3 regions of the Clostridium taeniosporum genome follow, and region 1 is predicted to be linked to each of the others. Evidence: predicted binding sites of a transcription regulator. Region 1 holds the regulator's gene; each other region holds the start of a gene.
The links. The regulator LexA, encoded in region 1, represses DNA repair genes until DNA is damaged. The targets are predictions, from matches to a motif close to CNAACANNTGTTNG.
Positions count from the first base shown of each region.

Region 2: BGI42_RS02475 (Y-family DNA polymerase) is a predicted target of LexA. The motif match lies at 8,712-8,725, and genes of this name have one in related genera.
Region 3: uvrB (excinuclease ABC subunit UvrB) is a predicted target of LexA. The motif match lies at 7,290-7,303, and genes of this name have one in related genera.

Region 1 is NZ_CP017253.2:1,656,806-1,667,250, forward strand. Features, by position in the region: gene BGI42_RS07705 (tyrosine recombinase XerC) at 411-1,400, shown strand; gene BGI42_RS07710 (YtxH domain-containing protein) at 1,516-2,061, opposite strand; gene BGI42_RS07715 (hypothetical protein) at 2,225-2,716, opposite strand; gene BGI42_RS07720 (hypothetical protein) at 2,786-3,223, opposite strand; gene lexA (transcriptional repressor LexA) at 3,392-3,997, shown strand; gene BGI42_RS07730 (methionine gamma-lyase family protein) at 4,110-5,399, opposite strand; gene hfq (RNA chaperone Hfq) at 5,475-5,708, opposite strand; gene miaA (tRNA (adenosine(37)-N6)-dimethylallyltransferase MiaA) at 5,757-6,686, opposite strand; gene mutL (DNA mismatch repair endonuclease MutL) at 6,689-8,707, opposite strand; gene treR (trehalose operon repressor) at 8,938-9,651, opposite strand; gene treC (alpha,alpha-phosphotrehalase) at 9,688-10,445, opposite strand, start outside.
Region 2 is NZ_CP017253.2:493,795-504,239, reverse strand. Features, by position in the region: gene BGI42_RS16500 (hypothetical protein) at 1-61, opposite strand, end outside; gene BGI42_RS16020 (hypothetical protein) at 736-882, opposite strand; gene BGI42_RS16015 (hypothetical protein) at 995-1,132, opposite strand; gene BGI42_RS02500 (alpha/beta-type small acid-soluble spore protein) at 1,362-1,547, opposite strand; gene BGI42_RS02495 (NAD(P)H-dependent flavin oxidoreductase) at 1,849-2,916, shown strand; tRNA gene BGI42_RS02490 (tRNA-Trp) at 3,432-3,506, opposite strand; gene ade (adenine deaminase) at 3,740-5,437, opposite strand; gene BGI42_RS02480 (NCS2 family permease) at 5,638-7,014, opposite strand; gene BGI42_RS02475 (Y-family DNA polymerase) at 7,445-8,668, opposite strand; gene BGI42_RS02470 (hypothetical protein) at 8,856-9,302, opposite strand; gene BGI42_RS02465 (DUF3990 domain-containing protein) at 9,295-9,765, opposite strand; tRNA gene BGI42_RS02460 (tRNA-Trp) at 10,110-10,184, opposite strand; gene BGI42_RS02455 (hypothetical protein) at 10,386-10,445, shown strand, end outside.
Region 3 is NZ_CP017253.2:2,986,677-2,997,121, forward strand. Features, by position in the region: gene BGI42_RS13455 (peptidoglycan D,D-transpeptidase FtsI family protein) at 1-401, opposite strand, end outside; gene BGI42_RS13460 (FtsW/RodA/SpoVE family cell cycle protein) at 404-1,594, opposite strand; gene BGI42_RS13465 (FHA domain-containing protein) at 1,646-2,089, opposite strand; gene uvrA (excinuclease ABC subunit UvrA) at 2,470-5,292, opposite strand; gene uvrB (excinuclease ABC subunit UvrB) at 5,297-7,270, opposite strand; gene BGI42_RS13480 (PDZ domain-containing protein) at 7,547-8,833, opposite strand; gene BGI42_RS13485 (S41 family peptidase) at 8,844-10,103, opposite strand; gene ftsX (permease-like cell division protein FtsX) at 10,290-10,445, opposite strand, start outside.

The sequences.
Region 1 (10,445 bases):
TAGTATTGAAATTTAATTTCTTATTAATGAAGAATAAAATTGTAAAATAATTGCCAATTAATTCTACAATAGCTATGGATAATAATTATTAATAAGGATTGTTCATATTTAGTTGGATTTATTTAAGTATAGGGTTTTATAAAATAAGTGCATAAAACTTAGTATATTTGTCTATAATTTAAAGGAAATATTTTTTTATTCATTAAATTCAAGATATTATTTAATGAATAAATTTAAATCAAGGTTAAAATTTTGCAAAAAAAATCATTATTATTATAAAAAAATGCTCATTTTTATTTCGGGAAATATACATTTCCCGAAATAATTGATTAAAAATTCATTTATTGGTATAATATATTTAAATCTTATAGAAATAGATTTAAATTAAAATAAATGATGGTGATAAAAATATGAATTATGATATTGATTTTTTCCAAAACAATGATTTACCCGATTCTGTAATAGATTTTTTAAATTACTTAGAAACCATAAAAAATAAATCTGGTAATACAATTACTGCTTATAAAAAAGATTTAACAATATTCTTTAGATTTATGAAATTATATAGAGGGCTTGTTAAAGATAAAAAAATAGAATTTGAAGATATAAATATTACAGATATAGACGATGAATTTTTAAAAACAATAAAATTAAGAGATTTATATGCATTTATGTCCTTTATAGAAAAATATAGAAATAATAGTGCTTATGCTAGAGCTAGAAAAGTTGCTACTTTGAAATCATATTTTAAGTTTTTGCAAGGAAAAGCTAAATTAATTATGGACAACCCTACAACAGAACTGGAATCCCCCAAAATAAATAAGAGGCATCCTGTATATTTAACATTAGATCAAAGTATACATTTACTATCTTCATTAGACAAAAATAATAAAAATTATGCCAGAGATTATTGTATATTAACACTATTCTTAAATTGTGGGATGCGTTTATCTGAATTGTGTGGAATATATATTGAAAAAATCAGAAATGATACTTTAACTATTATAGGTAAAGGTAATAAAGAACGTACTGTTTATCTTAATGAAGCGTGTTTAAAATCAATTGAAAATTATATGAAAGTTCGAGATGACTCAAAAGCATTACCAGAAAATAAAAAGTTTTTATTTTTATCTTCTCATAATAAACCAATAAACCAAAGAACTGTTGAAATAATGATTAAAAAACATATTAAAAATGCTGGTTTGACAGATGGAAAATATACTCCCCATAAATTAAGACATACTGCTGCTACCCTTATGTATAAATATGGCGATGTAGATATAAGAAGCCTTCAAAATATATTAGGGCATGAAAATATTTCAACAACTCAAATTTATACTCATATAGATGATGAAACATTAAGAGATGCTGTTAAATCAAATCCATTATCAAAATTATAATTACTACTCTCCTATTTTTAACTTATAAAAATCTCTATTATTATGAATTGTATAATAATAGAGATTTCAACTCATAAATCACTTTACATAATATTTATAGTGTAACTATATCTTATTATCTTATGGGTTCACCTAAAGTATCTTTGAATTGTTTAACATATGCAGGATCATTTCCTTCATATACAACTAATGTATTTCCTTTTCTATAATAATATGGTTTACGAGTGTAATCTGCTGTTGAACCTTCTATTGTCATTCCGTTTTCTGATATTCTCTTTATATCTTCATTAGCTTTGTTAATATCTTCATATTCATACACTCGTACATAATCATTTCCCACCATGTAATCAGTTTCTTTTCCACTAAAATAATTTTTTTCATTTCCAGTTACAGCATCCTTAAGTTCCTGTCCGGCATTTACTATATCATCTTTAAAATTTATTGCTGTATATTTTATACTTTCACCAGCATTCTTTGTTGTGTCTTTGACATCATTTCCTAGATCTTCAACATCCTCTTTAACATTTTCTCCTGTTTCTTCCATGTTATTTTTTTCGTTATTATTAACATTATCAGAAGTATTATTAGGTCCACATCCTACAAACATTGAACATGAGATTAATGTAGATAATAATAACGCTAAAATTGATTTTCTTTTCATAAATTTTACACCTCATTTCTAATTAATCTTTCTAATTTAGTTTGCCAAAAACAACTTAATATATTCATTTAACATACATTTTAACCATAATAAATATTATGTAAAGTAAACAATAAAAAAGATAAAATAACTTTAAACATAAGTTATTTTATCTTTTAGATATTTATATAAACAATGTTCCAAATGATTTATTAAAGTAATTTAAATTATCAGCATCGTTTCCTTCATATCGTATAAGTAATTTCCCTTGCTTATAATAATGGGATATACTAGAAAATTCATCTTCTATTCCAATTTTTTTTGATTGAGAAAGTGTGATTATATCTTCATGTAAACTATTGCGGTTATTATATTGATATACATATACTTTATCATTTCCAATACTATAAGAAGTTGCTATTGTTGATCTAGATAAATTATCTTCCACTGAATAATTAGTAATATCATATCCTGAATTTTTTAAATTATCTATAAATTTAGCTGTATCAAAATGGAATTCTTGACCAACTTCATTAATTCCTTCGTTTATTTTACTTGAAGCATTTTTATAAGTATTATTTGATGCTCCGTTATTTAAGTTATTACATCCAATCATAAACATTGATGTGGATAAAAATGTCATTGCTAATAATGTTAAAATGAATCTATTTTTCATATAAATTACACCTCTTTTTCACAACTATTTCATTAATAGTTTGTGTTAAAAAGGCCTATATATTCATATTTATGCTTTGTTTTTAAATTTTCTTACTCCAGGATATATTTCTTCTGTGAGTTCTTCTATATTATCATCATTAAATAATTCATTATCATCTAAGTATTCAATATGATCAAAAGCATCTTCATATTCTACTTCTTCATTATTATTAATACTAAACTCTTCTGAATTTAATCCATTAGATGATATAAATTTAGAATAAGCGTCTTTTAAATCTAAGTTACGTTCTTCCATTTCTTCTAATTGTTCTTCACTAAGAGATGATTTTAAATTATTAACAAATTCTTTCTCCAATAATTTGTTTTCATCTTTTGTTTTTGCAATATCTTCTATTTTTATAGCTTTAATATCTACTCCATCTATTTCTAAACATTTACCACAGTTATCACATATTTTATTTTCATATATATCGCAATAATCATCATCAGTATATTTATTTTTCATATTAAGCACCCTCATTTCTATTATGAAATTGTCATTATATTATATCAAAACCAGGAATTTAAATCAAATAAAATTTATAAATATAACAATTAGAACATACAGAACATAAGTTTGTTATATTATAAAACCTATGTTATAATAACTATAGGATAGAGAGGTGTAATATCAATGATAGAAAGCAAAGATAGACAAACAGAAATATATGAATTTTTAAAAGTATATATAGAAAATAAGGGATATCCACCTTCAGTAAGAGAAATATGTGAGGCCGTTTCATTAAGATCAACTTCTACGGTACATGGTCATTTAAAGAGACTGGAAAAGAAAGGTCTAATTAGAAGAGATCCAACAAAACCAAGAGCATTAGAAATTGTTAAAAGTGATAGTGAAAAAAAAGAAATGATAAATATTCCTATAGTAGGTAAAATTACTGCTGGGATGCCTATACTTGCAAGTGAAAATATAGAAGATTCTTTTCCTATACCTCTTGATTACATAAAACATGATAATGAGCTGTTCATGTTGAGAGTATCTGGCGAAAGTATGGTTAATGCAGGAATACGAGATAATGACTTAGCAATTATTGAAAGCTGTCAAACTGCATTAAATGGAGATATAGTTGTTGCATTAATAGATGAAGAAGCAACAATAAAAAGATTTTTTAGAGAAAAAGATCATATAAGATTACAACCTGAAAATGACTCTATGGATCCTATAATAGTTGATGATTGTTCTATTTTAGGTAAATTAGTAGGAATATTTAGAGCTTATTAATAAAAATAAAAAAAATTGATTAAAGGTTTAATAAAACAAGCTGAAATATAAGTAAAATTTAATATTTCAGCTTGTTTTATTGTTAAAATATCTTTTATTAATTAATAGATACTTATTTTATCTCTAATACTCTACTCAAAGCTATCAAAATTCCTATTTTACCATGATCAAAGTTTAATCCACCCTGCATATATGCAATATAAGGTTCCCTTATTGGACCATCTGCAGATAATTCTATTGTTGAACCAGATATAAATGCTCCTGCAGCCATTATTATTTCATTATCATACCCTGGCATAGCCCAAGGTTCACATACAGCAAAAGCATCAATTGGTGAGGCTGCCTGAATTCCATTACAAAATTGAATTAATTTCTTTGGATCTCCAAATTCTATAGCTTGTATTATATCTGTTCTTTTATCAGTTGATGCTGGGAATCCTTTAAATCCAGCAAGTTCCATAGTTTTTGCACAGAATATAGCTGTTTTTACAGCTTCAATAGAGACATGTGGTGCTGAAAATAAACCTTGATACAAGCTCCTCATAAGACCATAAGTAGCTCCATATTCCCCACCTATTCCGGGTACAGTAAATCTATAAGATGCTTGTTCAACATATTCTTTTTTACCTACTATGTATCCACCACCTGGAGAAATACCTCCACCTATATTTTTCATAAGAGATCCGGCCATAAGATCTGCCCCTACTTCTGTTGGTTCAATAGTTTCTATAAATTCTCCATAACAATTATCTACAAATATTAAAACGTCATCTCTTACTTCTCTTATACATTTTATTACTTCTTCAATTTCTGAAATTAAAAAAGATTTTCTTGAAGCATATCCTGTACTTCTTTGAATGTGTATTAATTTTATATCATTATCATTTTTTAAAACTTCTTTGATTTTATCAAATTGGAATTTCCCATTTTTATCTAAATCAATAACATCTGTTTTTACATTATATTCATCTAAAGAACCTTTAGTTTTTTTATTAGCAAGTCCTAATACCCCTAAAAGTGTATCATAAGGCATTCCAGAAGCACAAAGTATTTTATCACCAGGTCTTACATTTCCCATTATAGCAGCACCAATAGCGTGAGTACCACTTACAAAATTATGTCTAACCAATCCAGCTTCTGCTTGAAATATTTTAGCATATACTCTATCTAAAGTATCTCTTCCAAAGTCATCAAGTCCGTATCCGGTGGTATTAGTAAAATGTGATTCACTTATTCTCTCTTCTTGAAATGCTTTTAGTACTTTAAGTTGATTAAATTCTCTTATTTCATCATACTCTTTAAAAATATATTCTGTTTCTTTTAGAGCTTGTTTATATAATTTAAATGCTTCCTCACGAACATTATAATTATTGATTAGAAATTCTTCTGTTTTTTTTAACATTTTTATATATTCTCCTCCTAGGTGTTATAAATATATTTTCTCAAAAATAAATAGGCAATTAATTGCCTATTTATTTTAGTTTTCATTATCTACAAATAAAATTGGTTTTGCTGGAGTTACAGTAGTTATTGAATGTTTATATATAAGCATTTGTTTATTATCACAATCTAAAATAACAGTAAAACTATCAAACCCTTTTACAGTTCCATTTAATTGAAAGCCATTTGAAAGATATATTGTTACAGGTATCTTATTCTTTCTAGCATTGTTTAAAAATATGTCTTGTAGATTATTTTGTTGCTTATTCATAAAACCATATTTACCTCCATTTTTTATTCTCTTTATATTATTATAAACCTAGTTATTTGTTATGTCATCAACAATTTTACTTAATATTTCCTCATCAGATAAAAGATCTTTATCTAAGAAAATACATCTAGGATCTCTTCTAAACCAAGTCAATTGTCTTTTAGCATAATTCCTTGAACCTTGCTTTATTAAATTTATAGCTTCTTCTAATGATATTTTTTTATCTAAATAATAAAGTATTTCTTTATAGCCTATACCTTGCATCGATTGCATATTTGCAGTATATCCAAGTTTTTTTAGTTCTATACATTCATCAATAAGTCCTTTTTCTATCATTATGTCTACCCTTTTGTTAATTCTATTATATAATTTTTCTCTATCCATAGTTAATACATAATAGTGTATATCATAATCTGTTTTATAAAAGTCATTTCCTACGTTATAAGAACTAAATGGCTTTCCAGTAAGTTTATATACTTCTAATGCCCTTATTACTCTTTTTCTGTTATTAGGATGTATTTCCTTATAACTTATTTCATCTATTTCTTTAAGCATTTCATGAATATAGTTATTACCATTTACCTCTGCTAATGATTCCAAATAAGTTCTGTATTCTTCATCTTTTTCAGCTTCTGTAAAAGTAACATTGCATGTTAAAGAATTTATATATAATCCAGTACCTCCAACTATCATAGGAAGCTTTTTTTTATTTATAATTTCTTTTAAAGCTTTTTCTCCTCTATTTTTAAAATCTGCAACTGAAAATTCTTCTTCTGGTGAAAGGATATCTATCATATGATGTTTTACATCTCTCATCTCTTCTTTTGTAACCTTAGCAGAACCTATATCCATATTTGCATATATTTGCATTGAATCTGCTGATATTATCTCTCCATTTAATTTTTCAGCAAGTTTTATTGAAAGTTCTGTCTTTCCTACAGCTGTAGGTCCTCCAAGAACTAAAATCTTTTGTTTCATTATTAAATAATCCTCCTAAACTTTTTGTCTATATCTGTACTAGTAAATTGAATAATGGTTGGTCTTCCATGAGGACAATGGAATGGATCATCTATATATCTTAATTCTTCAATTAATTTAACCATTTCTAATTCACTTAATGGATCATTTCCTTTTACAGCTGCTTTACAAGCTTTAGTTGCTATAGCATTATGTTTTACTTCAGTAGTTTTACCAGAACCTAGATTTTTAAGATTATCTAGTATTTCTAAGAATAAATTTCTAGGCTTAAGTTTCCCTAAAAAATATGGAACTTCTTTTAATGCAATAGACGTACCACCAAAATCTTCAATAGCAAAACCCGCTTCCTTAAATACATCCTTATTTTCTTCAAAATACGAATAATCATCTATGCTTAAATCTATTACTGTTGGTATCATTAAAGGCTGAATTATTATTTCTCCTGAGTTTATATCATTTAAATATTTTTCAAACATTATTTTTTCATGAGCTGCATGTTGATCTATCATATAAAGAGTTCCAACATATTCCCCTAATATATAAGTTTTATTATATTGACCTATAATTCTTATAGCAGGAAATTTTGGACTTCTTTCTTCTTTTTCAATTTTTCCAGTATTTATTTCATGTTTAATATATTTGTTATCTAGATTTTCACATGAAGTATCAGTTTCATTTATTGTAGTATATTTAAGTTCATTTTTATCATAAACCAGATTTATATTATTTTTATCATCACTATGGACATCTAATTTAATATTTTCACCTTTTAAATCAATAGGAATTTCTATACTTTCAGGTGTATTCTCATTAATTTGTGTATTTTCAATAGATTTTTGTTCATAAATATGCTTATTTATGCTATTATTACCGTTGTCAGAACATATGTTCTTTTGTGCTAAATTGTTAATGTTATATTTAACTTTTTCCTGTTCTTCTTCTATTTTAAATGTAATTTCTTCTATATTTAAACTTGAGTTTTTATTTTTATCTTTATTTTCCTCTTCTTCAGGTATTGAAAATTTATCAAAAACTTCTTCCTTTAAAGATGCATGAACAGCACCAAATATCTTTTTAAATATAAATCTCTCATCATTAAATTTTACTTCTGATTTAGTTGGATGAATATTTACATCTATATATTCTGGATATATTTCTATGAATAATATAAAAAAAGGAAACTTATTTATAGTGGAGAATGATTTAAAAGCTTGCTCTACAGCAATTCCTAAACTTCGATTCTTTATATATCTGTTATTTACAAAAATACTTTGGTTGTTTCTAGAACCTCGTGCAATTTCTTCTTTTCCCACATAACCATAAATTGTAGCTATATCACATGTGTTTTCAAAATATAATACATTTTCAACTATATTTTTCCCATATATAGTTCTTATTACATCTTTCATATTACCATTTCCATATGTATGAATAACTTTCTTACCATTATTAAATAGTTTAAAGCTAATATTAGGATTAGATAAAGCTATTCTAGTTATAATATCATTAATCAAAGATGATTCTTTAGATGTTGTTTTTAAAAATTTCTTTCTTGCAGGAACATTAAAAAACAAATCTTTTACTTCTATTATAGTTCCTTTATTAATTCCACACTCTGTAATTTTTGAAAATTTTCCACCTTCAATTGTTATTTCATAACCAAATTCTTCATCTTCTTGTTTGGTTTTTAAATTAACCTTAGCTACTGATGCAATAGATGGTAGTGCTTCTCCCCTGAAGCCTAAAGTACTTATACTATATATATCTTCAGATTCTTTTATTTTACTTGTAGCATGAGGCATGAAAGCTTTATGTATATCTTCTTTATAAATTCCATCACCATCATCTATAATTCTTATTAAAGAACTTCCACCCTCTTCTATTTCTATTAATATATTTTCAGAGTTTGCATCTATGGCGTTTTCTACTAATTCTTTAACTACAGATGCAGGCCTTTCTACAACCTCTCCTGCTGCAATTTTATTTGCTGTATCTTCATTTAATATATTAATTCTTTTCATATAGTGCACCCCCCTTATAAGTATTTACATTAATAATCAAATAAAATATAATTTATTATAATACATATTTATTTATAATTCTTTTGTTTAAAGTTTCTTCAAATGTATTATATCCAATTTAACTAGTAATAACAAATCTAATTTAAATATACAAATACAAAAACCCTTAGGTATTTTTAAAGAAATTAACACCTAAGAGTTCTTGTATTACTTAACTAATCATTTTAATTTTATTTACGTCTTCTTGCAAAGTCTACAAATTTAAATTTATCCGGTCTGTGTCTAGATTCTGTATATTGAAATAGACTTGTATCATCTAAATAAGTATAACTTTTTACAACCACTATCATATTGAAATTTTTCATGTTCAAATACTTTTTATCTTCTTCTGTAGCAAATTGAACAGTTATTTCTTTCTTAGCATAAGCTATTTTTAATCCCAATTCATCTTCAATATACTTATAAATGGATTCTTCACATATTTCTTCAGTAATATTTTCAACAAATTCTTGTACTAAATAATCTTTATCTAAAATTATTTTTTCATTTTTAATACTTCTAGACCTTATTATTTTCCAAACTTTATCTTCAGATTTTAATTCTAATTTTTTCATAATATTTTCATTTGGTTCAATGCATTCCAAAACTTCAACCTTAGTTTTAGAATTAGGTCCTAGTTTATCTGCAATTTCTTTGAAACTAACTACACCTGATACAGGAAAATCAAATTTATTTATATCTAATACAAAAGAACGCCTACCTTTGATTTTTTGTATATATCCGTTTTCCTCAAGTAATTTTAATGCTTTCCTTGCAGTATCTCTAGAAACACTATATTCTTTCATAAGATCACTTTCTGAAGAAATTTCATCATTTGCTTTATATATTCCATTTTCTATTCTATTTGCAATTTCACTATATATATTAAAATATTTACTACCCATTATTTATCACCATTAATATTTTAACATAACTTTGACTTAATTCTCAACGATATAAGCAATAGATTCATATGGTCTAAGTGAAATTTTATTATTTAAATCCATACTATCTTTGTAATTTGAAATTAATATTTTATTATTGCCTATTAATTCTTGTGGTAATAACACTTCAGTTTCTTCACCATAGAAATTATTTAAAACTATTAATTTTTCATTCTTATATTCTCTTGTATAAGCTAACACTTTTTCATGTTCTTCAAGTATCATTTTAAAAGATCCATTAGAAATTACATCATATTTTTTCCTAATTTGTATAAGTTTTTTATAATGGTAGAATATAGAATCCTCATCTTTTAATGCATTCTCTGCGTTTATTTCTTTATAAGATTTTCCTACAGGTATCCAAGGAGAACCAGTTGAAAATCCACTATTTTTTTCAGCATTCCATTGCATAGGTGTTCTTGAATTATCTCTTGATTTTGAAGCTAATATTTTATATATTTTTTCTTCATCAACGCCATTTTCTTTTAAAATATCATAATAGTTTTTTGATTCGATATCTCTATATTCATCTATAGAATTAAAGTTAGGATTTATCATACCAAATTCCTCACCTTGATAAATATAAGGTGTTCCTCTCATTAGATGAATACAAGTTCCAAGCATTTTTCCGCTTTCTTTATGATATTTATCTGTATTTCCAAATCTAGAAATTATTCTTGGCTGATCATGATTACACCAAAATACTGCATTCCATCCATTCCCTTTTTCCATACCTTCTTGCCATTCTTTAAAAA
Region 2 (10,445 bases), 1.2 Mb from region 1:
ATTCTTCAAAGTTCATTTCAGTTTCATTTGCTTCAATTAATTCTTTCATTTCTTTCTCCATGTTCTCACCTCCTCCAATATTTTAAACTTACTTTTATTTCAAATGCTTCATTTAATCAATAGTTCTATATAATGCATTAATATAAATGAAGAAATAATAGTACAAAGTTCTGTAAACTATAAAGTTGCTGTCTATATTCAATTGACAATTTGTAAGTATCAGCTATCTCTATTTATTTAATAGCGAATACTCATTTTCAACCACATATTCTCATAATATTTAGTTTTTGTAAATATTCACCGCATAAAACGTACAAAATAAGGAATTAAAAGTAAATTTTGATTTTTTCCCATGTTTTATTCGTTAAAGTATAATTTTAGTATACAAATATAGTAAAAAATACTAGATAAATAATAAGATTACTTTGACATTAATGGTGTAATATGCTCTCATTATGGTATACACATTAAATAATAGAATTGGTCTTATAGATGCGATGCGTATGCTTGTAGTTACTTATCAATAGATTGCTATTTATAAAGTTTTGAAACAGAATGATTTATTAAAAGAAATGTAAATCATAAACATATATCTGAATTAAATCAACAAACTGTTACTAAATCTGACTTACAAAGAATTATTTATAATGAATTTAAATGAAATTATAATAATTGATTAATTTCCTTATTATAGTTTTGAACTTATCCTTCTGGTGAAATTTTATTACATATAAGCTATTTTTTATTTGTGGCAGTTGCTAAAAAATCTCTTTTGATTAAATTCTCTTTTTGTTCAATTTTATTTTCTTTTTCATATCTGGACGACTTTTTATTAGGATGCTTGTAATTAGCAGATCTGATTATTACAAGTACATAACACATTATTTTTACTTAAAAATTTTTCTTTATCTTTTAACAATAATAATCTTTATAATTGTCAATAAATTTATAGATTTTCTCTCTTTTCTTATTTCGAATATTAAGAGTGCTTTTTTTATATTTCATTCTCTTGCTCTAATTTAGCATTCCTTTTTATTATAGCTTTTATATCAACAGCATCTTTTTGTGTAGCAGTGGTATTTGGGCTTGCTTTACTAATCCATTGTCTTATAGTTGTTTTTTTGTACTCCATATTCTCGTGTATAACTTCTAACTTTTCTTTCCATTTGTATACACTTCCTTTATTTCTTTTTATTATATAATTATAAAAACTATCTGTCCGCGTCTACACTTTTACACTAACACCAATACTTTCCTATAAATAAAAAAAGAAAGAGTACACTACCTTTTAAATAGTGTACTCTCCTGGCTTTACAATACTATATAACTTTAATTAATTATATTTATGCTCTCTCCAATTTTTACTGAATTGAGTTTTCGTATTGTTGTACCATTCTTTTAACCATTTCGCCACCTACGGAACCACATTGTCTTGAACTTAGATCACCATTATATTCACTAAATGGTACTCCTAGTTCATTAGCTACTTCGTTCTTGAATCTAGCTAATCCTTGTTTTGCTTCTGGAACTAATACGCTGTTTGACATAACAATCCCTCCCGGCTATTTGGTATTTATATAATCAGGAAGATTTAATTTTTTAATTCCTCCTGGCTACATTATTATATTGCCCATTATAAATTTATATATCCTTAGTAATTTAATCCATTATTCTACATTTTATATTCATAAATATATTACCTTATAACATAAATATATTGCTTTATAATTTATTAATATAATATTTAAGGGTTGTTAATATCGAAAATTTAAATTATAATATAATAAAATAAATACTTTGATAATCAAAATATTTAATAGTCAAATTTGTTTGAAAGGATAAATAAATATGAAATTTAGTTCACTTAAGATAGGAAATTTAATATCACACCTTCCAATAATACAAGGTGGAATGGGAATAGGAGTATCTGCTTCAAAGCTTGCTTCTGCTGTAGCTAATGCTGGAGGAATTGGAATTATATCTTCTGCGCAATTAGGCTATAAAGATCCTAAATTTAATAAAGATGCCTTAACTGCAAATTTAAATGCTTTAAAAGAACATATAACAATAGCTAAGAAAAATGCTCCTAATGGAATAATAGGTGTTAATATAATGGTTGCAAGCAGTAATTATGCTGAATATGTGAAAACTGCTATTAATTCAGGTATTGATTTAATAATATCAGGTGCCGGACTTCCAACAATGCTTCCTAAGATAGCAAAAGGTTCAAAAGTCAAACTTGCACCTATAGTTTCATCATTAAAATCAGCAAAAGTAATATTAAAATTATGGGATAGACATGATAATGTAGCTCCTGATTTAGTAATTATAGAAGGTCCTAAAGCAGGTGGACATTTAGGATTTAAAGAAGAAGATTTAAAAAATGAAAATTTAAATTTTGATGATACTGTTATTCAAATAATTGAAGAAACAAAAAAATATAGTGAAAAATATAATAAAGAAATTCCTGTTGTAGTAGCAGGTGGTGTTTATGATGGTTATGATATTGCTAAATATCTTAAACTAGGTGCAAATGGCGTACAAATGGCAACAAGATTTGTAGCTACTTATGAATGTGATGCTTCTCAGGAATTTAAAGATGCATACATTAATTGTTCAAAGGAAGATATAAGTATTGTAAAAAGTCCAGTTGGCATGCCTGGTAGAGCAATTAAAAATGATTTTATAAAAAAGACACAATTAGGAAGAGAAAAAATAACTAAATGTTATAATTGCTTAACTCCTTGTGATCCAAAGGTAACTCCTTACTGTATAAGTAAAGCGCTTATGAATGCAGTTAATGGAAACATTAATGACGGACTTATATTTTGTGGTGAAAATGCAAGTAGAATTGATAAAATGATGTCTGTTAAAGAACTTATGACTGAATTAGAAGAAGATTTAAAAAAAGCTTAATATAAATAATTTAGTTGTATTTTAATATTTTATTGATATATGCATAAGTAAAGTTGTATAAATTAATTAAACTTATTAATACCAAAATAAAATATATTCTCATTTTAACCTAAATATATAAAATTTTTAGTAATTACCCTTATTATTAGTTTTATTTGACAATCCTAAAGTTTAAATTAAAACACAACTTTACTTATTATATATATATAATAGATAATAAATTATCTATTTAAAAAGGTATTGATATATGTAAAATTACATATATCAATACCTTATTTATATTTAACTAAAATTTAAACAAAACAAAATCTCTAAGAAATTATAGAGCGTAAATTTTTTTAGCCATGCACCCTTTCCAAATGTAGTGCAGGAATAATGGTAAGGCATATAATTATTTTTTATGGATACTCAGAATATCTTTACAATATAGTATCTTATAAATTATTCACAGACCTTTCAACACTATAATTTTCTAAAAATAAAAAAGCTAGAATTAATATTCTAGCTTTTTATTATGGCAGGGGCACTAGGATTTGAACCCAGAACCAATGGTTTTGGAGACCACTACTCTACCGTTGAGCCATACCCCTAAGACGTTTTTTATTATAACATAAAAATCAAATTTATGTCAATAACATTTTTTTAATAAATATTTGCAGAAATTATATTATGAATTAAAGCTATAAAATAATACGTATAATATATAATTTTATTAATTTACAGATAACTATTACATAATAAGGTAGTAACTAATTAAAATTTAAAATCACCACCTTACTTTTATATTATTACACATAAATTTTATTTAATACACCTTAAAGCCTTAAATACAAAATAAATCTATAAATTTATTTTCTTTAAAATCAAATATTCCTCTTGCTGTAATTCTTATTTCTGGTATTACAGGAAGAGACATAAATCCTAAAGTTAAAAATATATCCATATCTTTTTTAGCTCCATATTCTTTACATTGTAAATTCAGACCCTTTATTTTTTGTGATACAAATTTAGGATTTTCATAAGTCATAAGTCCTCCAATAGGTAAACTTAATTTTTCTATAATTTTACCTTTTGATACTATTGCCATTCCTCCACCCATTTTTATAACAGTATTTATAGCTATCTCCATGTCTTTATCATTATTTCCAATTACTATAATATTGTGTGAATCATGTGCAATTGTTTGAGCTATAGAACATCCTTTTATTCCTAACCCTTCTATAAATCCAATAGAATATTTACCTGTATTTTTATGTCTCTCAAAAACACCAATCTTTTGAATGTCTCCTAAATTATCACTATTAACATATCCATTTTCTATTTCTATTTCCCTTATTACTTTCTTAGTTTCAATAGATTTTGGGATAACTTTTATTACATTAACCTTATTTGATGGTGCTTTTATTTTAAAAATCTCTTCCTTAATTAATTCTATATTCATTGAAGATTTAATATTATCATTGAATTTTATCTCTTCATTTTCTATATATATATTCCCATTTTTAATAACAGTATTAACTTTAATATTTTCTAGATTTTCTAAAATAACTAAATCTGCTTTATATCCAGGTGCAATAGCCCCAATTTTTTTAAGCCCATAGCATTCAGCTGCATTTAAAGTTGCAATAGTAATTGCCATTATTGGATCCATACCATTCTCAATAGCAATTCTTATGCTATCATCAATAGATCCTTTTTCAATTAAATCAACTATGTCTTTATCATCTGTGCAAAAAAGAAATCTATGAAAGTTTTTTAAATTTACTGCTGGCAATAATTTTACTAAATTTCTTGCTGCTGATCCTTGTCTAAGCATTATATACATACCATTTCTAACTTTTTCAAGTGCTTCTTCTGAGGTTGTACTTTCATGATCTGTTTTAACATTACAGTTCATATATGCATTTAATGAGTATCTATCTATAATAGGGCAATGTCCATCTATTATTTTATTATTAAAAAGTTTCAGTTTATCTATAATATCATTTTTATATTTAATTACAGACAAAACATCCATAACTTCCCCTAAACCCAAAACCTTATTATTATTAATAAATTCACTTAAATCTTCTGCCTTTAATACTGCTCCATTATCTTCAATTGTTAATGCTGGCACACATGATGGCATCATAAAAAACATACTTATTTTACTTTTTTCACTATCATCAAGCATAAATTTTATTCCCTCTTTACCTAATACATTAGCAATCTCATGAGGGTCTGCTATACATGTAGTAACTCCATTCTTTAATAAAATATCAGAAAATATTTGTGGTATTACTTTTGATGACTCAACATGTACATGTGAATCTATAAATCCTGGTGAAATAAAATATCCTGAGCAATCTAATTCCTTTTTTCCACTGTAATTTCCTATTCCAACAATTGTATCTTCATTTATAGCTATATCACCTTTTTCTATGGTTTGAGTGAATACATTTATAATAGAAGCATTCTTTAAAACAAAATCTGCTTGTTTATTTCTTAAAGCACTATCAATATTATTTTTTAACTTATCCATACTCTTCTCTCCTCTCTATATAGTTTAACTATATTTAAACCATATTCTAAAATATTATTTATATTGCATATGCAGTGAATTGTTCTACATAAACTTTATGTTAAAATATCAATGACTGGTTAAAATACAAATAAATATTTAATTATAAAACATTGGCCTTAGGATTAATTTATACCTAAAGCCAATATAATTATATATTTTTATATACTAATAAATCTCAGTATAAAGATTAAAGCCAATATAATTAAAGTCATTGAAACGTTTTCTTTTTTTCTACAGAATAAATTAAATAATACATAACTTACAACTCCAAACATTAATCCTGTTGCTATACTATAAGTTAGTGGCATTAATATTATTGTTAAAAAAACTGGAATTGCTTCAGTATAATTATAGAAATCAATTTTAGTTATATTTTGCATCATAAGTAATCCAACTATAATAAGTGCTGGTGCAGTTGCACAACTAGGAATTGCCATAAATATTGGTGCAAATAAGGCTGCAAACAAAAATAATATTCCTGACATTATTGATGTAAGTCCTGTTCTTCCACCTTCTGCAACACCAGCTGAACTTTCAACATATGTTGTAACAGTTGAAACTCCTATTAAGGCTCCCATAGTTGTTCCTATAGAATCTACTAATAATGCTTGTCGAGCTCTTAATACATTTCCATTTTCATCTACCATATTTGCTTTTGATGCCACCCCAACTAGTGTTCCTACTGTATCAAAAAAATCAACAAATAAAAAAGTAAGTAATACTGAAATAATCATAGCTACACCTTTTATAGTTGTAAATACTGAAAAATCTAATTTACCTGCTATTGGTGCTATACTGTGTACTCCAAATAATCCTGTAGGTAAAAAAATTTTATATGTTTCTGCTGCTTTTGCTGGTCCTATTATAAGAGCATAAATCCATGATATTATGGTACAACTTAAAATTCCACAAAGCATTGCTCCTTTTACTTTTTTGTGTATCAATATACCAATAATTATAATTCCAATAATAGAAATTACTGCTCTTGGATCTTTGAAAGTTCCTAAAGTAACTAATGTTGCATTATCATTTATAACTATACCTGCATTTTGAAAGCCTATAAATGCTATGAATAATCCAATACCTGCACTTACAGCTATTTTTAATGATGTAGGTATAGAATTTACTACAATTTCTCTTATTTTTGTTAGTGAAAGAATAATAAATATAATACCTTCTAAAAATACTGCTGTTAAAGCTACTTGCCATGGAATTTTCATTGCTCCACATACTGTAAATGCAAAAAAAGCATTAAGCCCCATACCTGAAGCTAATGAAAAAGGTAAATTTGCATAAATCCCCATAAAAATTGTTGTTAAACCTGCTGTTAAACATGTTGCTGTTAAAACAGCACCTTTATCCATTCCTGTCTGTGATAAAAAATCCGGATTTACTGCAATAATATAAGCCATAGTTAAAAAGGTAGTAATACCTGCAATAATTTCCGTTTTAATCGTTGTATTACTTTCACTTAGTTTAAAAGTTCTTTCAAGAAAACCATCATTTGCATTAATAGCTCTATTACTTTTTTTCACTAAAATTCACCTCTTATATATTTTTAAATATTATAAACAAAAATAATGTCAAATTATATTAGAATAACTATTTACATATTTTCTAATAATTAAGATTAATCTATAAAATACTTTATATTTTATTTTAAAAACATAAACATAAATATTCATATTATTTTTGTATAGTTAATTATTAAAATATATTATTATTTTTTTAATATATACTTATAAATTCTAATTTTGAGTAAATATTTGTTCAAAAATTTTTATTTAATCAACACAATTCTTTATTTACTAAGTATTATTGTTATAAATATTTTATATTTTTTCTAAATTTAAAATAGAAAGTAACTTTTCCACCTAAATTGACCAGTAATATTTTTTAATAATATTCTGGTTATAAACTGAAAAAATCAACAGATTTAATAAAACTGTTGATTTAATAATTTAATTAGTATTTAATTATATCATCTTTTAAATTTATTTTAGATGAATTTAATAATTCAGATCTAATTATAGACTCCTTACCATATTTTTTTCTTATCCTATCCATTACAATATCTAAATTCTTTTGTTTTTTATCGTTTTCAAAATCAAAAAGACTTGGCTGATAATATTTATTATCACACAATTTAGTAAGCCTAACTCCTAATAGACGTATTTTTTCTCCTCTATAACATTCACAAAAAGCCTTTTTTATCCCCTTAAAAATTTCCATAGTATTATCTGTACAATTACTTAAAACTTTTTGATGAGAATATTGAACAAAATTATTAGTTTTTATAATTACAGTAACAATAGAACATAAATTTTTGCTTTCTCTAAGCCTTCTAGAAACATTTTCAGTAAGGGAAAGTAATATCTTTAAAGCTTCTTCTATATTATCAATGTCTTTTGAAAGGGTTATAGAATTTCCTATCCCTTTTATTTTTAAAGATTCTGATTCAATTAATTCAGAATTATCTATGCCATTAGCATATTCATATATAACTTTTCCATGTGAATGCATTTTTTCAATTAAAAAATCAACATCCAAATTAGCTAGTTCTCCTATTGTCTTAATATTTAATTTAGCTAATTTTAATTTAGTTGATTTACCAACCATAAATAATTCTCCAACTGGAAGTGGCCACATTTTCTTTTTAATTTCATTTTTAAATAAAGTGTGTACTGAATTTTTAGGTTTAAAATCACTTGCCATTTTAGCTAATAATTTATTGGTGGATATTCCTATATTACAATTAAATCCGAGTTCTGTACTTATTCTTGTTTTTATATTTATAGCCATCTGCTGATAATTGTCTTTATAATGAGTACAATCCATAAAACATTCATCAATACTGTATCTTTCTATCTTAGGAGAATACTCCTTTAATATTTTTATCATTTCATTACTTATCTTAAAATACCAATTATGATTTGGAGGATATATAACTAAATTAGGACATTTCTTTTTAGCTTCATATAAACTTTCACCTGTTTTTACACCTAATTTCTTAACAGGTATTGAAGCTGCTAAAACTACACCATGACGTTTTTCTTCATTTCCACCTATTACAGAATGAATTTTTCTTATATCTATATTGCTACCTTCATTTAAAAGTTTAATTGCTGTCCAAGAAAGATATGCTGAATTAACATCTATATGAAAAATTAATTTATCATTTCTACTCAAAGTGTTCACAACTCCCTAAATTTGTTCTTATCTTAATTTTATACGAACATTAGTTCTGTTGTAAAGTAAAAAAAATTCTTCTTTATAAGGTTTATACAAAATTATTTTTTTATATGACAATCGACCGGTCAATCAATTGATTAAACGAACGATTAATTTTAAAAACTACTTTTATTAATTTATTCTTTTACTCTAATAATCTTCCTTCTAAATATGACCATTTTAAATAATCCGGATTACTATAATAAACTGATGAATTAAAATCTGAAATTTCGTCACTTATAAATGAATTAAATACTTCAAATAAAATATCTACTAAATTATCTTTTTCTGAAATTATACTTAATACTAATCTTTGATATACTTTTCCTATAGATTGAACACTTGGAACATTGTATTTACATAATCCGACTGTATCAAAGTTACCTTCTTGTATATTAAAATACTCTATTATTTCATCTGAAACTTGCTCAAATGATAGACAATGATTAACCTGAGCAATATCTAATTGTCTAGCTAACTCTTTCTTGCCTAATATTTCAACAATTGTTGATCTTCTATTTTTACTTTTCCTACTTATAAATTCTATAAGACAGCATACATAAAACAAATCATTTTTTTGAGTATCATTCATTAATAATCTCACCTCTTTCAAACTTAAGACAATCAAGAGCTTTTAATGTATGAAAACTTATTTGATGTGTTGGATGCTTAAATTTTGCTAACTGCCAAAAAATCTCTTTTGAAATATCACCTGATAAATAATCATTTACAAAATCCCATACTGTATCGTCAGCCATAGGACCTTCCACAATATCATATTCATGTATAAATCCCGCTCTACACTTTGCAATAAAATCTAACCATTTATCATTCATTTCTTCAAATTTTAATATTCTTAAATTACTTTTTTCTACATAAGTGTAGTAATTTATTGTTGGCGTTTTTCTATTTCTTTTTGACCACTTCTCAGCTTGTTCATAATTATTTGTGCAATAAAATCCCCATGAAAAATCTTTAGTGTACTTACTTTTTCTGATTTCAGAGAACTCTACTTTTTCTCCTGAAGCATGATATACTCTCCCTCCTTTATAAATACATTCTACCCCAATATATTACATTTTAATTAAATAATTCTCCTTTAAATGCACTCTGCATTAATGAATTAAAGTTATCCGCCATACTTCTTTTATACTTATTTTCCCCAATATATACTAAATATTATAAACAAATTCTCAAAATTAATATAGTATTACATTCTACATTATTCAATTAAAATTCGCTATTATTTATATTTTAAATGTTCTTAATATGTTTTATAAATAACAAAAAAATCAACAGCTTTAATAACACTGTTGACTAAATAGTATAATTATTCATATCTATATTTCTTTTTTACGCAAAAATAAAAAGCCGTAGCACAACGTGCTACGACCTTTTCTGGCAGGGGCACTAGGATTTGAACCCAGAACCAATGGTTTTGGAGACCACTACTCTACCGTTGAGCCATACCCCTTCACAACGATATTAATTATATAACACAATTATCAAAAAATCAACTATTTTCTACAATAAATCTGTTAATACTCTTTTATTAAAAATAGCTATTTTCTAATACAAATTTAATCATTAGTTTTTTATGTTTATTTTTTACTATTAAGTTTTTTATTTACTTTTCGATTATAATATTTATAAATTACTTTTAAAGGAGATTCTTATGGAAATATATAATAATTTAAACTACAAAAATATAATTAATTCTGATTTTTATAAAAAT
Region 3 (10,445 bases), 1.3 Mb from region 1:
TTTAAATTTTCCATTGAAAAATCTTTAGTTAAATTTAAAAATGTATTACTTATAGAACTATATGTTGATAACTCTTTGTCATATGATGCTTCTAATCCTGTAGCTCTATATACTGGATCAACATATCCTAAAACATGAGTATATAAGTCACCATATACATATTCTCTTTTTTGAGTGAGAGCATTTTTTCTCTCACTTTTAGTTAACGGATTTTGATTTCTATCATATATCGTTCCCCTTAGGACCTCATTTCTTCTTGCATTTAATCTTTTATTTCCCTGTTGTTCTGCTATTGCTGGTGCATTAAACACTTGAAAATATGCTATATATGAAATAAGTGCTACAAAACAAAATAGAAAAACTATCATTACTTTTTTTACACTATCTGAAATATCTTTCATAATTAGTCCTCCTCTGATATTTTTTGCAGTATTGAAAGAGCAAAAAACATAGTTATAACTGAGGAACCACCATAACTGATAAGTGGTAAAGTTATGCCTGTTAAAGGTATTACTGCAAAAACTCCGCCTATAATAACTAATACCTGACAAGCTATCATTGCACTAAAACCAACTGCAGTTAATTGAGAAAATCTATCTTTTATAAAAACTGCATATCTCATTCCTCTATAGAACATTAAAAAATATATTATCATAATTCCAAGACCAATTATTATTCCAAGTTCTTCACAAATTACTGCAAAAATAAAATCTGATGTATTTATAGGAATAAACCCTGGATATCCTTGACCAAGTCCACTACCAAATAACCCACCTGATGATATAGCATACATTCCTTCAACTATTTGATAACCTAATCCACTTGGATCACTCCATGGATCTCTCCATATTTCAACTCTTTGTCTTACATGACCAAATAATTTATATGCTACAAATGCACCAATTAAAAATAATATAAGACTTATTACTACATATTTCTTTTTACCGGTTCCAACATAAAGCATAGTTACTGATATTCCAAAGAATATTAAAGCAGAGCCTAAATCCTTTTGAAGTACCATAGCTCCTAATGAAAACATTACCACCAAAGCTGGCTCCCAAAGTTGCTTAAAATCTCCTTTTATATTGTTTTTGTCTTCATATTTTTGAATAGCTGATGCAATATATAATACAAATACTATTTTCCCGAATTCTGATGGTTGGAAACTAGTTCCTGCAATCCTAACCCAGTTTCTAGCACCATTAATTTCTGTTCCATGTATTAATGCTAATGGCATTAATATTAATGTTAGAATTAAAAATACATTTTTATATTTTGCAAATTCCCGTATATCAGGTATTAAAATTACTATAAACATATATACTATTATTCCAATTATAACCCAAATTAATTGTTTTATAGCAACTGCAGAATTCAACCTATATAACATAGAAATACCTATAACCGATAATATGCATGAAAATATAAATAAAAACCTATCTCCATTAGGATAAAATTTGTTCATCAAAAGCTTAGCCACTGTTATTAACACACATATTATTGCCCCCATATATATTGCACCTTTATCTATTGGATCTTTTAAAATAGCTAAATTCACAAAAAGAGACATACATAATATATATGTCAATATCATTAACTGGGTATCACCTTTTCGTTTCACTTTATCACCTCATCCGTTGATTATCTAGCTAAGAACTTTAAATATAGAAGTACCTATTCTTATTTCATCTTTATTAGATAATTTTTGTTTCCCTTTTATTCTATTACCATTAACATAAGTTCCGTTAGTACTATTTAAATCTTCTACAAACAGTCCAGTATTTCTTATAAATACTCTCGCATGATTGCCTGAAACATGCTGATCTGAAAGAGAAATAGAATTTTCACTTTTTCTTCCAATCGTTAAATCATTTCTTATTGGAATTACCGAGCCCTCTTTTAAATCTATAGATTCGCCTAACTTTAATACCTCTAATCCAAAACTACCTCTAGAATGAGATGGTCTTCTTCTTCTTCCTCCACCTTTTATATCTTTATACATTATTTTTAAAGCATAATAAATTATAAAATATAAAACCACAATGAAAATTGTTGCAAATATTCCTGCGGATATTTTTGAAAAATCCATAATTTCACCTCAATACATATTTACTACATCATAATAATGATTATACAACAAAAATAGTAATTATGATATTATAAACATACCATTTTAAATTTATCATTAAATCCTTTATTCTGAAAAATTCCTATATTATTTATAATCATCATTATCTTAATATTATATTTTAAACTTATATTCATATTTTAAAATTTATCTTATACAAATGTCTATATTATGAATATCATTATAATAATATCTTAATGAAAAATTAATAAATCAAATTAAAATGTCTAAAATTTATTAATAACTTACTACAAAATATAAAAAAATATTTTGTGTAAGTTATTAATAAATATTATAAATCTCTACTTTTTTTAATTTATACTAATCTTATTTTATAAATTCTATAGTAATTTTTTTAAGTACTTGCCTGTATATGATTTATCACATTTACTTATTTGTTCAGGAGTTCCTGTCTTTATAACAGTTCCACCCTTATCTCCACCTTCCGGTCCTAAATCTATTAAATAATCTGCACATTTTATCATATCCAAATTATGTTCAATAACAACAACTGTATTACCTGCATTAACTAATCTTTGTAATATTTCTATAAGTCTATTAACATCGTCTATATGTAAACCTGTTGTTGGTTCATCTAATATATATAACGTCTTTCCCGTACTTCTTTTAGATAATTCAGATGCTAACTTTATTCTTTGAGCTTCTCCTCCTGATAATTGCGTAGATGGTTGCCCTAATCTAATATATCCTAATCCAACATCATTTAATGTCTTTAATTTATTCTTTATTCTTGGTATGTTTTCAAAGAACTCTAATGCTTCCTCTACTGTCATATTCAAAACATTATCTATGTTTTTACCCTTATATTTTACCTCTAATGTTTCTCTATTATATCTTTTTCCTTTACATACCTCGCAGGGTACATATACATCCGATAAAAACTGCATCTCAATTCTTATTATTCCATCACCAGAACAAGCTTCACATCTTCCCCCTTTAACATTAAAACTAAATCTACCTTGTTTATATCCTCTCATCTTAGCTTCATTAGTTTGAGAAAATAATTCTCTAATTACATCAAATGTTCCTGTATATGTTGCTGGATTTGATCTTGGAGTTCTTCCTATTGGACTTTGATCTATATCTATTATTTTATCTATATTTTCATATCCAATTATTTCTTTATGATTTCCTACTGGATTTTTGCTCTTATTTATTAGTCTATTTAATCCTTTATATAATATTTCATTAACAAATGTACTTTTACCAGATCCAGAAACACCTGTTACTACAGTAAATGTTTCTAATGGAATAGATACATTTATATTTTTTAAATTATTTTCTTTGGCACCAATTACTTTTATTTCTTTTCCATTACCTTTTCTTCTTTCTTTAGGAACCTTAATATACTTTTCTCCTGTTAAATATTGACCTGTTATAGATTCTTTACATTCTTTTATTTCATCTACAGTTCCTACTGCTACAACTTCACCACCATGTTCTCCTGCTCTCGGTCCAATATCAACAATGCAATCAGCTTCCTTTATAGTGTCTTCATCATGCTCAACTACTATAACTGTATTTCCTACATCTCTTAGATTTTTCAAAGTATTTATAAGTCTATCATTATCTCTTTGATGTAATCCAATACTAGGTTCATCAAGTATATATAATACTCCCATAAGTGATGATCCTATTTGAGTTGCTAATCTAATTCTTTGAGATTCTCCACCTGATAATGTACCTGATTTTCTTGATAAATTTAAATAATCTAATCCTACATTAAGTAAAAATTGAAGTCTATTTCTGATCTCTTTTACAATTTGTTCACTTATTATTTTATTTTTAGGTGAAAACTCTAAACTATTTAAAAATTCTAATTCCTCGTTTATTGGCATTTTAGTAAATTCATATATATTTTTTTCTCCTACCTTAACAAATAAAGCTTCTTTTTTTAGTCTAGCACCTTTACATTTAGGACAATAATTATCACTCATATATTGTTCTACTTCATTTTTTATGTAATCTGAATTAGTTTCTCTATATCTTCTCTTTAAAGAATTTATTTCTCCTTCATATGAATAATTATAAGTAGCTTTTACCCCTTCTTTTACATAATCAACCTTTATTCTTTTTCCATTAGTACCATACAATAATAAATTTACTTCTTCTTTGCTTAAATCTTTTATAGGTACATCAAGTCGTAATCCAAATTCTCTTTCTAATGCTTTTAATATAGCAAATGTCCAAGATTCTTCTTTTAATCTTCCTGCTCCCCAACTTGCTATAGCACCTCCCATGATGCTTAACTCTTTATTAGGTATAACTAAATTTTCATCAAATTCAAATAATGTTCCTAATCCATCACAACAATCACATTTTCCAAAAGGCGAATTAAATGAAAATAATCTAGGCGCCAATTCACCTATACTAATACTACAATCTGGACATGCAAAATTTTCACTAAATAATATGTCTTCGTCTCCTACTATATTAGCTATTACTAGACCATCTGCAAGTTTAAGTGCCATTTCTACTGAATCAGTAAGTCTTTTTTCAATATCTTCTTTTATCACTATTCTATCTATAATAGCCTCAATGTTATGTTTTTTATTTTTATCTAATTTAACTTCTTCTTCAGTTAAATCATACATTTCTCCATCAATTCTAGCTCTTATAAATCCATTTTTCTTAATATTTTCTAATATTTTTTCATGAGTTCCCTTTCTACCTCTAACTATTGGAGCTAAAATTTGAACTTTTGTTTTATCCCCATATGAAATTATTTTATCCACTATTTGATCCACAGATTGTTTAGCAATTTCTTTTCCACACTTAGGACAATGTGGAATACCTACTCTTGCATATAACAATCTTAAATAATCGTATATTTCTGTTACAGTACCTACAGTAGACCTTGGATTTTTACTTGTTGTCTTTTGATCTATTGATATAGCTGGTGACAACCCTTCTATATATTCCACATCTGGCTTATCCATCTGTCCTAAAAATTGTCTTGCATAAGAAGACAGTGACTCTACATATCTTCTTTGACCTTCTGCATATAATGTATCAAATGCTAAAGATGATTTTCCTGATCCTGATAATCCTGTAAACACGATTAATTTATCTCTTGGTATCTCTAAACTTACATTTTTTAAATTATTGACTTTTGCCCCTTTAATTATTATCTTATCATTCATCTTATCACTCTTTTCCATTTAATTCTTCTATCTTATCTCTTAATTGTGCCGCTCTTTCAAATTGAAGATTTTTAGCTGCAAGCATCATTTCATCTGTATATTCTTTTATAAGCTTATCTTTTTCCTTCTTTGTTAAAGGTTTTGTTTCCTTAACATCATATTCTGTAGCTTCTTCTGAAACCTTTGTAGCCTCTATTACTTCTCTAACCTCTTTATTAATTGTTTGTGGAATTATTCCATGTTTTTTATTATATTCAGTTTGTATTTTTCTTCTTCTTTCAGTTTCACTAATTGCTTTTTTCATTGATTTAGTAATATTATCTGCATACATTATTACTTTACTTTTTGAATTTCTTGCAGCTCTTCCTATTGTCTGAATTAATGATGTTTCTGATCTTAAGAATCCTTCTTTATCTGCATCTAATATAGCAACTAAAGCCACCTCTGGTATATCCAATCCTTCTCTTAAAAGATTTATTCCAACTAAAACATCATATTCACCTAATCTTAAATCTCTAATAATCTTCATTCTTTCAATGGTATCAATATCAGAATGCATATATGTTGCTTTTATTCCAAGGTCTATCATATATTTAGTTAAATCCTCGGCCATTCTTTTGGTTAAAGTCGTAATTAATATTCTATATCCTTTTGATATTGTTTCCTTAATTTCTGCATATAAATCATCAATTTGACCTTTTACTGGTTTAACAATAATTTCTGGATCTAATAATCCTGTTGGTCTTATAACCTGTTCTGATATAACATCTGAATTATCTAACTCATATTGAGCTGGAGTTGCACTAACAAATACTACTTGATTTATTTTTTTCTCAAATTCTTGAAATTTTAATGGTCTATTATCATAAGCACATGGTAATCTAAATCCATAATCCACCAATGTATTCTTCCTTGATCTATCCCCTGCATACATAGCTTTTACTTGTGGCAATGTAACATGACTTTCATCAATAAATAATAGAAAATCTTCTGGAAAATAATCTATTAATGTTTTAGGTGGAGTTCCAGACGCCCTTCCATCAAGTATCCTTGAATAATTTTCTATTCCACTACAATAACCCATTTCTCTTATCATCTCTATATCAAAATTAGTCCTTTGTCTTAATCTTTGTGCTTCTAATAACTTTTCTTGAGAATTAAGTTCTCTTAATCTATCTTCTAACTCACTCTCTATCTCTGATAACGATCTTTCTAAAGTTTCCTTTGAAGTTGCAAAGTGAGATGCTGGGAAAATTGAAACATGATTTCTCTCTCCTATTATTTTTCCTGTTAATACATCGAATTCTCTAATCCTATCAATTTCATCACCAAAAAATTCTATTCTTATTCCTTTGCTTGATGTTGATGATGGAATTATATCTAACAAATCTCCTCTTACTCTAAATGTACCTCTTGAAAAATCTATATCATTTCTTTCATATTGAATTTCTATAAGCTTTTTTATTATTTCATCTCTCTCTTTTTCCATTCCTTTTCTTAAACTTATAGTTAACTTCTTATATTCATCTGGATTACCAAGACCATATATACATGAAACTGATGCAACTATAATTACATCTCTTCTCTCAAATAATGCAGAAGTAGCTGAATGCCTAAGTTTATCTATTTCATCATTTATAGATGCATCTTTTTCAATAAAAGTATCAGTTTGTGGTACATATGCTTCTGGTTGATAATAATCATAATAAGATACAAAGTACTCAACTATATTATCTGGAAAGAAGTCTTTAAATTCAGAACATAATTGTGCTGCAAGAGTCTTATTATGAGCTAAAATAAGAGTTGGCCTTTGCAATTTTTCTATTATATTAGCCATAGTAAATGTTTTACCTGACCCTGTTACACCAAGTAATGTTTGACATCTATTATTATCTTTAATTGACTTTACTATACTGTCAATAGCCTGTGGTTGATCTCCTGTAGGTTTAAATTTTGAATGTATTTTAAATTCTCCCATAATATAACACCTCATTTTGCGAACAAACATTCGTATTTACTTATTTCTATTTTACTTTTCATTATAATCTAAGTCAACATAAACTCATTTAATAATTTATCTATAAATACACTAAGATTTCTTTATTATAAATTTAAATTGCTAATTTCCTATTAGTTTTTTCAACTTATAAACATTTTATAAATCAATCTAAAATAAAGTTTATATGTTATTTTTTTACACAATAAAAAAGCCAATAATTCTTATTTAATTATTGACTTTAAATTTATATTATATTTAATGTTTTTCTTTTATATTATTTAATATATCAGAAAACTTATTTTCCTCTACACATATTTTATCTTTTTCTTTTATAGCTCTTGGAACTAAAATCATACCAAGTCTTTTTCCTTTTGTAGTTTTAACAGGTATATCTTTTATATTACCCTTTGAATCTTTAATTGTAAAAGTCGCATTATATAAATTTTCTTTTAAAATAATTAATACATCCGATTCACAATTTACATTATTATTATTTACTGAAATTAATTTATTTCCTGATTTTATACCTAAATTGTAAGCTATTCCATTAGGTACAACTTCTAACACAACTAGTCCTTCTTCATCACTCATAAATTTAGGTTCATATTTATTTTCATTATTTCTTTGAACTTTAATCATCATTTCATGAGCAAAAGGTGCAAAAACTATAACTAACACCTTAAATAACAAACCAAATCTAGCAATTTGAGCTACTATTGCTAAACATATCCCATAAATTAATATAGAGATTCCTGAATGTAATACTTTTTCTTTTTTCCCTTTTGTAAATGTAATTGATGAATAACCTACAACAGCATAAAGTGGCATTACAGAAATTGTAGCTAAAGTTAATAATTTATCACTTAACTCTCCAGATATGAATGGCCATCCATTAGGAGTTTGTATAGTAGTTGTTATGTAATTGCTTGTATCCTTATTTGATAAAGCTAACATTAATATTGCTATAGATAAAACCCAATATCTATTAAAAGAAAATCCACCTATTATTCTTCCATTTTTATTACTAAAAATAGGTATTGATCCTCTATCTCCATCTATCATAACCAAAAAACCTTCAACAATATGTAGTACACCTATAAATGTCATAAGATATATTATATCAATATTGAAAATATTAGTATTTTTCAATAAAGGAATAAAATTAGACAATAATTTTACTATTATGCTAATAGCCCCTAATAATGCTCCTGAATAAGAAAAACAAATAAATCTAGGTTTTATAAACATTAAAACTATAGAAATCATAAATAAATATATTATTCCTGAATTTTCCCAAAATCTTATTCCTAAAACACTCAATATTAAACTACCTATAGAACCTGCTAATATTCCTAGTACAATTTGCGATAATGTAAGTTCTAGAGGAGTATTTATATTATCCCCTAGGATTAATTTTTGCATAATAACTAAATTTTTATTTTTTAAATATAATATTATTCCTAAAAAAACCAGTACAATCATTAAGGCTGGATTTACTATTGCACCAGCCACACCTCTTAAAGTATAAAATATTAATTCCATATTAATCCCCCTAATCAAGCTTCTGCGTTATTACTTCTAAAGCTTTATTAAATTGAGGATCTATGTTTCTATCATATTTTTCTTTAAATAAATCTTTAGGTATTTTTACTTCATAATCAGGTAGTATCCCCTTTTTATGAATGTTTTCTCCATTAGGAGTATAGTATTTTGAAACTGTTACTTTAAGTCCACCTATGTCATTTGAAAATCTTATAGGTTGTTGAACTATTCCTTTTCCAAATGTAGTTGTTCCAACTATAGTTGCAGCTTTATAATCTCTTAATGCTCCTGTAACAACCTCTGATGCACTTGCACTTCCTCCATCAACAAGTAACACTAAAGGGAAACCTTCAGCTATTCCACTAATAGCTGGTGATTCTGCTTTATTATTATATTTATCTATAGTATAAGTTATTATTTTTCCTTGTGGTATAAATTGAGATGCTACTCCAACTGCTTGTGAAAGTAATCCACCTGGATTTCCTCTTAAGTCTAGTATTAAACCTTTCATTCCTGAGTTTTTCAATTCTGTTATTTTATTTTTAAAATCATCTGTAATATTTTCATCCATAAAAGAAGTTAATTGTATATATCCAACAGATGAATTAATCATTTCTCCTCTTATTGACTGTACCTTTATAACATCTCTAGTTACATTTACATCAAATGTATCATTTTCTCCTCTAGCAATTGTTAATTTCACTTCTGCTTTTTCTTTTCCACTAATCATAGATATTGCTTTATCAAGTTCTTCTCCATTTAATTCAATATCATTTACTTTTTGTATTACATCGCCAGCTTGTAATCCTGCTGAAGCTGCTGGTGATCCTTCTATTGGAGATATAATTGTTATTTTATCATTCTTTACTCCAACTTGAACTCCTATTCCCATAAAACTACCTGTAGTTTGTTCCATAAATTTACCAAACTCTTCTTTATTCATAAATACTGTATAAGGATCTTTTAAAGATGCTGTCATACCTTTAATTGCTCCTTCTAATAAAACATTATCATCTATTTCACCATCAAATTTTGATATTAACGCTTCTCTCACTTGAAATAATGCTGAATATTTATCCACATCTTTCATTTGTTTTAATTCACTTGAAACTTTTGATGAAGCTGTAGTTAATATTATACCTTTTGTAGCTAAATAATTTCCTACAAATACGCAGCCTATACCACTAACAACTAACATGGCAGTAATTATAATTATTTGCCATACTTTATTTATTCTACGCTTTTCCTCATCTCTTTTTAAATAATTCACCGCTTTAGACTCCCTTTCGTATAAAAAAAATAATAAACCACTACTCTTTAATATATTTTACTTATTTATATTATTAGAATAAATAAAGTATTAATACTCTATTTATTCTAATAATTAAAAATATCTAAAGAATACTTGGTCCATTATTTCTATTTATAAACTAATTCTATTCTTATTTATGTTAAATTATACTATTAAGAATTTTCTTAAAGCCGATGCACTAGCAATTCCACCAACTAAAATTCCACCTATTACAAATTCCAATAGCATAACTTTTAAAATGTACATAGGAGGTACAAGTGTAACAAACATCATCATTGATGATATCCAACTAAATAATCC